Regions from separate parts of the Gemmata sp. SH-PL17 genome, predicted to be linked through region 3. Evidence: riboswitches for the same ligand, from Rfam matches in the RefSeq annotation. Region 3 holds a riboswitch; each other region holds the start of a gene.
The links. A riboswitch is a leader RNA that binds a small molecule or an ion and turns the genes downstream of it on or off. The one in region 3 is predicted to bind cobalamin.
Positions count from the first base shown of each region.

Region 1 (3,274 bases), 500 kb from region 3:
GAGCCGGGGCGATTACTCGCTTACGATTCCACATCTCCTCGCCCGATACTTCGGGCCTCGTCTATCTTCCACCCGCCACGGCTCGGTTAATTCCGTCAACGCGCCCTCGCTGCGCACTGTGCCAACGAAAGAAGGCACCAGTCCCGCGTTGCGAAGGTTTGTTTTTGACGGCACATTCGTTCTTTCAATCAGCGCCAGAAACAACGTTATTGGGTGCTCGAAATCGGAGAGGTAACCGCCTCATCGCACTCGTAGCAGTCGCGCCGATTCGGGCCTGATACTTCCGCACAACACGACCTCGTGGGTTCGGTGAGCCGAACTACGCGGTTATTTCACACAATCTGATATGACCTCGAACACGAAAACGAAAGAAGAACGCCAAGCCCTGGGCCTCTGCCGTTTCTGCGACGCCCCCCAAGTTCCCGGCTCGGTGCTGTGCCAACCGCACCGCGAGCGGGAACGCGAACGCGAACGGGCGAAATACGCCGAGCGCAAGGCCAGCCGGGTGTGCATCATCGCCGGGTGCGGCCAACAAGCGGTGAGCGGCTTCATCCGCTGCACCGGGTGCCACGCCAAGTACACCGCCTACCAGTGCGAGTACAAGCGTGAAGCCCGTCGGCGCCAGCGCGAAGCCGTCCGCGCGAGGCGGGCCGAACAGTTCGGCTGCACCGCGACCGCGTGCTAATCCCGTTTGGTGGCGGCCGGCTGATGCCGGCCGTTATTCTTTGGGCCGATGTGCCCGGGCCGACAGCTCGACTGATCGCAGTTGCTTTTTTGAATCCTGTCGACCCTGTTAATCCTGTCAAAAACTCTTCGCTATTCTCACCGGTCGGCTAACTTCGGCAGTTCGTCTGGTATTGGCGTTCACTTCGATCGATCCGGCGCAACCGCGCCGAAAACTGACATCGATCCCACACTACTCGGGGATTAACTTCATTACCCCAAAACACATTGGCCGATACACGCTTCCTGTCGTCGGTTCGGCTCGCTTCGTGCGGGCCGATGAAAAGGGAACCCGGTGCGAATCCGGGACTGCCCCCGCAGCGGTATGCAGGAACAAACGCCGTCACACGCACTGACCCGCGTCGGGTTGGGAAGCGACGGTTAGTAGGTGTGCGGTGAGCCGCACGCGCCTGCGAGTCCGAAGACCTGCCGTGCGACCGCGCGAACCAAAAATCGCGCGACATAACCGTGCTTTCGTGGGGAAGGCAGCGGGCGGCTGGTCCGCGCCCGCATGCGCGTTCCTCTCTGCCTTCGCTCACTCCCCGCGCTTTATTGCGTTCATCCGGGAGAGAGCGACGTGACCACTTCCACCATCGATCGCGCTGTAGCGCCACCGCCCGTCAGTCCCTCTCGGTTCCTTGGCCCCCAAGCAATCATGAAGGTTCGCAAGCGCAACGGCGCGCTCGAAGATGTCAACGTGAACAAGATCGTCCGCGCCGTGCAGAGGTGTGCGGGCGGACTGCCGACCGTCGACCCGATGCGCGTGGCCGTGAAGACGATCGGCGGGCTTTACGACGGCGCGACCACCGCGGAGCTCGACCGGCTCTCGATCCAGACGGCGGCCTGTCTCATCGCGGAGGAGCCGGAGTATTCGCGGCTCGCGGCGCGGTTGCTCTCGACGTACATCGACAAAGAAGTCACGAACCAGGACGTTCATTCGTTCTCGCAGTCGATCGCGGCTGGATACCGGCACGGATTGGTGGCCGAGGGGACGTTCGCGTTCGTATCGGCCAACGCCCGCAAGCTCAACGCCGCGGCGGGGGAACAACAACCGGACCTGTTTGAATACTTCGGGCTGCGAACCGTTTACGATCGCTACCTGCTCCGGCACCCCGAAACGCGGCACGTCATCGAGACGCCCGCGTTCTTCTTTCTGCGTGTCGCGTGTGGTCTGGCGGATTTCGCCGCGGACGCGATCGAACTGTTCCGGCTCATGGCCGCGCACCGCTACCTCCCGAGCACGCCGACCCTGTTCAACTCCGGCACCGCGCGCCCGCAAATGTCGTCGTGCTACCTGCTCGACTCGCCTACCGACGACCTCGAAGCGATTTACGACCGCTACGCCGACGTCGCGAAGCTCTCGAAGTTCGCGGGCGGGATCGGGCTGGCGTACCACCGGATTCGCTCACGCGGGTCGCTAATTCGCGGCACGAACGGGCACAGCAATGGGATCGTTCCGTGGCTCAAGACGCTCGATTCGTCCGTGGCCGCGGTCAACCAGGGCGGCAAGCGCAAGGGGGCGTGCTGCGTGTACCTGGAGTCGTGGCACGCGGACGTGGAAGAGTTCCTGGAGTTGCGCGACAACACCGGCGACCCGGCCCGGCGCACGTACAACCTGAACCTCGCGAACTGGGTGCCGGACCTCTTCATGCGGCGTGTGGAATCGGGCGAGGAGTGGTCGCTGTTCGACCCGAAGGTGGTTCCGCACCTGACCGACTTGTTCGGTGAAGCATTCGACGCGGCCTACGTGGAAGCCGAGCGACGCGGTCTCGCGGCGAAGTGCGTGCCGGCCCGTGATTTGTACGCTCGGATGATGAAAACGCTGGCCGAAACCGGCAACGGGTGGATGACCTTCAAGGACGCCTGCAACCGCACCTGCAATCAGACCGCCGCGGACGGGACCGTCGTTCACAGCTCGAACCTCTGCACCGAGATCGTCGAGGTGACATCGACCGGTGAAACCGCGGTCTGCAATCTCGGCTCCGTGAACCTTGCCCGCCACGTTACGGCCGACGGCTTCGACTTCGATGCACTCGCCGAGACGGTGCGGATCGCGGTGCGGTTCCTCGATCGCGTTATTGACGTGAACTTCTACCCGACATCGGCCGCGGCTGCGTCGAACGCGCGCTGGCGCCCGGTCGGGCTGGGGGTGATGGGACTTCAGGACGTGTTCTTCAAACTGAAGCTCCCGTTCGATGCGCCCGCGGCCCGCGACCTCTCGCGCCGCATTCAGGAAGAGATCTACTACCACGCGCTGGCGACCTCCTGCGACCTCGCGGAAGCACGCGGCGCGCACCCGTCGTTCGCCGAAACGCGGGCCGCGACCGGCACGCTCCAGTTCGATATGTGGGGCGTCACGCCGACCGAGCCCGCGCGGTGGGACGCGCTCCGTGCTCGTATTCGCGCACACGGCTTGCGGAACTCGCTCTTGGTGGCCATCGCACCCACTGCCACAATTGCTTCGATCGTCGGTGCTTACGAGTGCATCGAACCGCAGGTGTCGAACCTCTTCAAACGCGAAACGCTCTCGGGCGAGTTCCTCCAGGTGAAC
Region 1 is NZ_CP011271.1:5,884,654-5,887,927, reverse strand. It holds gene VT84_RS24280 (hypothetical protein) at 347-685, shown strand; cobalamin riboswitch at 965-1,172, shown strand; gene VT84_RS24275 (ribonucleoside-diphosphate reductase subunit alpha) at 1,379-3,274, shown strand, end outside.
Region 1: linked by a shared signal. The riboswitch ahead of VT84_RS24275 (ribonucleoside-diphosphate reductase subunit alpha) and the one ahead of VT84_RS26260 (DUF6580 family putative transport protein) in region 3 are both predicted to bind cobalamin.

Region 2 (3,274 bases), 1.0 Mb from region 3:
TTCAAGTCCGCGTGCTTCTTGCCGTGGTAGATGAAGCCGCCAGTAATCGACCGCGCTTCGGTGTGGTTGTGCTCGACGACCGGCTTCAGGATCGGAGTCGGCCCCTTCTTGCGCTCGGGCCGAAACGGGTGGGCGCCTTCGGTCACGCTCCAGCCGTAGTTGCCGCCCTTCTGGATCTTGTAGACCATCTCCCACAAGTCCTGGCCGACTTCGCCGGCCCACAAATCGCCGGTTGCGGAGTCGAAGCTGATTTTCCAGCACTGCCGGATACCGTAAGCCCAGACCTCGCCGCGTGCGCCCGGGGTGCTCGCGAACGGATTGTCCGCCGGGATCGCGTAGGGCTTGCCGTCGGCTTCCTTGTCCACGTCAATGCGGAGAATCTTCCCGAGCACGGTGCCTAGGTTCTGCCCCGTTTCCAGACCGTCCGCGATGCCGCTCCCGTCGCCGGTGGAGAGGTAGAGGAAGCCGTCCGGCCCGAACCGCATGCAGCCGCCGTTGTGCCCGCCAGAGGGCCACGTGAAGACCACCTTCTCACTCTTGGGATCGGCCGTCATCTTCTCGCGATCGGTCACGGTATAGCGCGAGATGCGCGTGCCGTCGGGCTTGTCACCGGCCGTGATGGACGACACGTAAAAGTAACCGTTCTCAGCGAATTTCGGGTGCAGAGCGAGTCCGTAGATCCCGCGTTTCACGTCGAGCACGAGCTTCTTCTCGGTCTTTGCAGGGTCCATATCGAACACGTAAACCTTGCCGGGCCGTTCCGCGAGCGCCCACAGTTTCTGGCCCGGCACCGCAGTCAGTTCGAGTGCCTCGTTGAAACTCAGTTTGGGGTACGCCTTCACCATGACGAACGGGTCCGGCGGTTCTGGCGAGCCGGCAACTTTGGATGCTGTCCAGAGTTCTCGTTTCTCGATGCCGGTGGCCTTGCGGACCGGTTCGGTTTCGGTCGGGCGCGCGGACGAACGCGGTCCGAGCACGAACGCACCGCCGATCAGCAACCCGGCTACGACTATCGCGCACGAGGTGACACGCATGAGGAGAATTCCTTGGGAGAGAAATGCGTGGCCACACTGTACCCGCCGGAGAAGTGCATTTCACGAACCTTAGTACGAATTTCCCGTTCCGCTCCGGCGCGCGTTGCCGCGCGGTTCGGGGTCGCTATGCTGTAAGTTCGCCAGACGGGTTCCGCGGCGGGTGCTTCTGCCGCGGACGAAAAGGGAAGCCGGTGCAATTCCGGCGCAGGGCCGCTGCTGTGTTCGGCCAGAGGTTCGCGCTCCCACGCCACTGCGGGCAACCGCGGGAAGGCTGCGCGAGACTCGCTAAGAGCCGTGAGCCAGAAGACCTGCCCGTTGGCGATTCCAACGTTCGTGGCCCCGGACCGGGCCGGTGAACGGGCCGGTCTCGTTTCTCCGCTGCGCGCGCAGCAACCCGCCCGATTTCACGCACGCGGTCCGCCCCGAACTCACCACTCGCCCGTCCCGGCGAGAAGGAGCGAACCCGTGCGTCACTTGCGCCCCCAGGGGCACCGGCCCCCGACCCGTCGTGCGTTCACCCTCATCGAACTGCTGGTGGTGATCGCGATTATCGCGATCCTGATCGGCCTGCTGTTACCCGCGGTGCAGAAGGTGCGGGCCGCGGCCGCGCGGTTGAAGTGCCAGAACAGCCTGAAGCAGCTCGGGCTCGCGCTGCACAACCACGCCGAAACGAACGGCGGAAAGTTCACCGTCTCGTCGATGAAATCGGCCCCGACCATGACGTACACCGACTGGTACTGGTTCGGGCAGATCACGAACAACACCTCGACCCCGCGCGTCATGAACCCGAGCACCGGCATCCTGTCGCCGTATTTGGAGGGCAACCGCTCGATCGTACAGTGCCCGGTGTTCGGGCCGGAGCGGTTCGCGCTGCGGTTCGATATCCCGACGGCGAGCTACGCCTACAACGACCAGTTCAGCGCCTCGAACGGGATCGCGGGCCAGGCGATCGTGGTCGTGAGCAACCGGCGCGGCACGTCCGCGACGATCGCGTTCGCGGACTCGGCGAACGTGCCGTACAGCGCGCCGTTCGACAAGCTCACCGAGAACTGGTACCTGTCGGCCCCGTCCCAGGGGTTCCCGAACGTTCACTTCCGGCACGACGGGATCGCGAACGTGTGCTTCGCCGACGGGCACGTGGAGACGCGCCAGCCGACGATCAACGGCGCGCCGTCGTGGGAGGCCCCGCTCGCGACCGAGCTGCGTAAGAAAGAGATCGTCTGGGACATCGGCACCAACGACATCGAGTTCGGGAAAGATTGATGCCCCGCGAACCCGCCCGCGTCGGGTAGCATCCTGACACGGGCGGGTTCGCGCTCTTACCCCGGAGTGCGAGCATTCGGTCCGTACTCCGAGGCAAAGGCCGGTCATGAGTCACGTCGTTCTGCTCGGCGATTCTATCTTCGATAACGCGCGTTACGTACCCGACCGCCCACCGGTCATCGAGCAGGTGCGCCGGGGACTGCCGCCGGACTGGAAGACAACGCTTGTTGCGGTGGACGGCCACACGATCACTGGTGTTGCGGTGCAGTTACCGCGAGTCCCCGCCGACGCGACGCACCTCGTCGTGAGCGTCGGCGGGAACGACGCGCTCCTGGCGAGCGGGCTCCTGCGCGAACCGGCCGCGACCGTGGGCGACGCGCTCGCGACCGTCGCGGAATCGCTGGACGAGTTCCGCGCGGCTTACGCAACAATGTTGAAGAACGTGCGCGCGTTGGGGAAGCCAACGGCGCTTTGCACCATTTACGACGCGATCCCCGTTCTGGGGGCCGCCGAGCGCGCCGCGCTCGCCGCGTTCAACGACGTGATCTCCCGCGCGGCCATCGGCGCGGGGCTCCCGCTGATCGACCTGCGCGTGACGTGTGCCCACGCCGACGACTACTCACCGATCTCGCCCATTGAGCCGTCGGTTGTGGGCGGGGCGAAGATCGCCGACGCGATTTGCCGCATGGTCGCGGCCCACGACTTCCGGTCCGCGCGCACGGTCGTGTGGGTGTGACCGCGGGTCACGCCGGGTCCGGGACCGCGGCGGCGAACGCCTTCGCGGTGTCGTACAGCTCGAAAAACTCGACCGCCAAATCGTTGCGGAACCGCCAGCGGTTCACGATAACGGACTCGGCCGCCTTTCCCGTCTTGCGGTTGCGGTACGCGCAGCGCCCGAACACGACCACGCGGTCCCCGTCCACGACGAACTCGTCGAACGTGTAGTGGATCATTTCCCAGTCGGCCCGCAGCCCGGT
Region 2 is NZ_CP011271.1:7,429,640-7,432,913, forward strand. It holds gene VT84_RS30825 (PQQ-dependent sugar dehydrogenase) at 1-1,034, opposite strand, end outside; cobalamin riboswitch at 1,164-1,365, shown strand; gene VT84_RS39775 (DUF1559 domain-containing protein) at 1,500-2,297, shown strand; gene VT84_RS30835 (SGNH/GDSL hydrolase family protein) at 2,404-3,033, shown strand; gene VT84_RS30840 (nuclear transport factor 2 family protein) at 3,041-3,274, opposite strand, start outside.
Region 2: linked by a shared signal. The riboswitch ahead of VT84_RS39775 (DUF1559 domain-containing protein) and the one ahead of VT84_RS26260 (DUF6580 family putative transport protein) in region 3 are both predicted to bind cobalamin.

Region 3 (3,274 bases):
CACGCGCGGACGCTCCGTTACGCGCATCGAGCGCGCGGCAACGGAATCGATGCGCTGCTGCAACGCGCCGATGACGGCATCGGCCCGATCCGACACGCCCGCGGTGTCTGCGACCATACGGAGCGTCGTGAGCACCTCGTCGAGTGACGTCGGCTCGAGGTTGACGACGCGCGGGCGCCCGGGCAGTGCGCAGGCTGCAGCCGTGACCTCGGCTTCGGCCACGGCACACACATCACATAGCGCCTGCGTGACGATCAGGTCGGGGCGCAGGCGCTCCAGTGTGGGCAGATCGAGTGTGTACAGGGCACGCTGGGTTTTCAGGCGCTCCCGTACCAGCTCATCGATTTCGCGACTGGAGGCGTCGTGCGGGATCAGCGTGCGCGTGACCTTCGGCAAGTCCGCCACGAACGGCGGGTAGTCGCACTCGTGCGTTACGCCCACGAGTGCGTCACCCAGACCGAGTTGGCAGATGATCTCGGTCGAACTCGGTAACAGAGACACGATCCGCATGACTGCCTCCAGTGCTCAAACTGTCGCGGTGGCCGGTGCCGGTTCGCGCAGCACTGGGAACGCGCGTTCCGCGACGGCCCATCCGCCGAACAAGAGACCAACGAACACCGTGTCCCCGAGGAGCGTGTTCCGGAAGTACGGGAGGGCGGCGATGTAGCACTCACGCAAACCTTCGGCCGTGTGCGGGTAGAAGGCGATCCAACACGCGAAGTTGGTGACGATGAAGAACTGGAGCGCGCCGAGTAGCGTTACGGTCGCCGTTGCCACAACCGTGCGATGAGAACGCAGCCACCGGGCGATCAGCACGTTCAGGGCAAAACTGGCGTACACGACCGGGATCAGGACGTGCAAACTGGTGAAGAGATCACCAACGAAGAGAGCAACCAGCGGGACCACCAACGCGGCCCGTCGATCCGTGAAGTACGCCCCGCTGAAGATCGCCATTGCCCCGATTGGCGTGAAGTTCAGTGGGTGGGGCACAACCCGGACAACCGCCGCGAGCGCGATGACAACAGATAGCACCGCAACGCGCGGCAGCCAGGAACGAGACGAAGGACTAAACGATTCTTCGCGAGACACAGATCGGCTCCTCTTCGCCGGGACGGGCGGAAGGGGGTGCCTGCGGAGACCGGAAACGAGCGGACGGGGATGCACGCGAACGAAAAGCCCGTCGGCCCGGTCGCCTGGTTCCGAGGCACCGAACAATGAACGACAGGCAGGTCTTCTGGCTCACGGCTCGTAACGGGTTGCGGGCGCCTTCCCGTGACCTATGGTCACAGTGGCGAGTGCCCGAGAACCCTGGCCGAACACAGCAGCGGCCCTGCGCCGGATTCGCACCGGCTTCCCTCTTCGTCGCGCCGCCTGATGGCGGCGCGAACCTGTCGAGACGCAACTGGCTTATGCCGCGAGCGGTGGAGCGTCCACAACCTGTGAGGCACGGGCCTTTAGGGGCGTTCTTCCGTTCGCGTTCATCGCGAGCAATGTCGTAAGCTCGTCACCAACGCCGCACGCATCATCCGCAAACGACACTACCTGTGACGATTGAAATTCGGGCTCGTGAGGCCGGCTACAGAAGACACGTAATCCGCACGCTTCGGTACTACCCTCCGAGCGACGCACCGAAGCGGAAACCAGTTTCGTATACGAAGAACGCATCCAACACGCCGTTTGAAGGAGCATCGAGAATCCGAATGTCTGTTGCGGCCGCGGTGTTTGTGGCGGTAACCAGCGCGCGGTGCCCGTTGCGGCCGGTCGTGGCGAGTTGCACGCCCCCACGGAACCCGGGATCGTAAGCGTAGAAGCTACTCACAACCTCTTCCGTCAGCGGGCGGAGCACTTTTACGTGCGGATCGTACCCGGCAGTCGAAGGGGCCACGGCGACTTCCGCGGCTCCGTCGCCGTCGAAGTCGCCCGCGGTTACGGATAGCGCCCCCGCGAACGCGGGGCCGAATGCGAAGAAACTGGCCAACAGCCCGAGATCCGTTCCCGAAAACACCATGACGTGTCCCTGCCCGCCGGTCCCGGCCGTGACGATGATGTCGGCCGCGCCGTCCCGGTTCACGTCCCCGCTCGCGACGCGCCCGCCGCCCGTAAACGCCGACGGGAACGCGAGGAAGCTATCCAGTAACTCACCGGATGCACTGAATACTTTTACGTGTGCGGGGGCGTTGGCTTCCGGGCACACGATGATGTCGGCCGCGCCGTCGCGGTTCACGTCACCAGTTGCGAGGCTCAGACCCGTCGTTAAACCGGCGTCGAAGGCGTAGAAGCTCGCGATCAGTGATCCCGTTTGGCCGTCGAACACCTTGACGTGTGGCGGCCCAGCGGGGCCGACCGACGCGATGAGATCCGGTACGCCGTCGTGGTTCACGTCCGCCAGCGCGACGCGGACGGTTCCGTCGAACCCGGGGAACGGATCGAAACGGAACAGCGTGCGCCGCGTGGTCGTGTCGATCACTTCGACCTGAAAGCCGGTTGTGTCTCCCGCGGCCACGGCGAGGGCATTCGTGAGCGGCGCCCACGATTGATTGTCGCTCGGTAAGTCGGGCGACTGGCCCGAGATCAGAACGCGCCGCAATTTATCGAGCGTCTGGAGCGCGGTGAGATTGCGGACGTTGTAGCCGAACTGAAGTCCCTTCTCGGTCAAATCGCCTCCACCTGTTGGGGACACGCTGGGGTGAACGCCGTCCGCGCTGATCCCCAAATTGGGGAGCTGCTGGAGCGCCCGCCAGTAGTTCCAGAGCGGCACCCGGAGGGCTTCGCTGACGTCTTCGATGACCTGGTTGTAACTCGGTTGTAGCCGTTCCAGTTCGGCCGAGAACTTGCTGTTCGGAATCGTGCTGAGGACGGGGACCACGCCCATGTTCAGTGCGGTCTCGGCGATCCGCGTCAGGTTCTGCCGGAACGTGTCGAGCGGCACGCCCGCGGCGACGTCGTTCGTCCCGACCATGACGAGGACGAACGCGGGCCTGCTGACCGCGAGTTCGCTGGGCAACAGCCCGAGTACGTCCGCGGACTTGTACCCGCTCACGGCCGCGACGCTCGGGTGCGCGAAGGAGTTCGATCCCCCGATCTGGCCGGCGCGGAAGTAGGCGAGCGTGTCGTTGAGCGAGCCGTCCCCGGCGAGGTCGACCCCCATAGAGGGCGTTGCGAGCGGGATGAGGAAGTTGTTCGAGAACGTGATGCTGTCGCCGGCCCGCGTGAAGACGTTCGTCTGGTTCCCGGCGGCCGCCCCGCGCTGGATCACCGCCGACAACCGGGCCGC
Region 3 is NZ_CP011271.1:6,385,914-6,389,187, reverse strand. It holds gene VT84_RS26265 (cobalamin-binding protein) at 1-510, opposite strand, end outside; gene VT84_RS26260 (DUF6580 family putative transport protein) at 526-1,089, opposite strand; cobalamin riboswitch at 1,207-1,407, opposite strand; gene VT84_RS26255 (GDSL-type esterase/lipase family protein) at 1,610-3,274, opposite strand, start outside.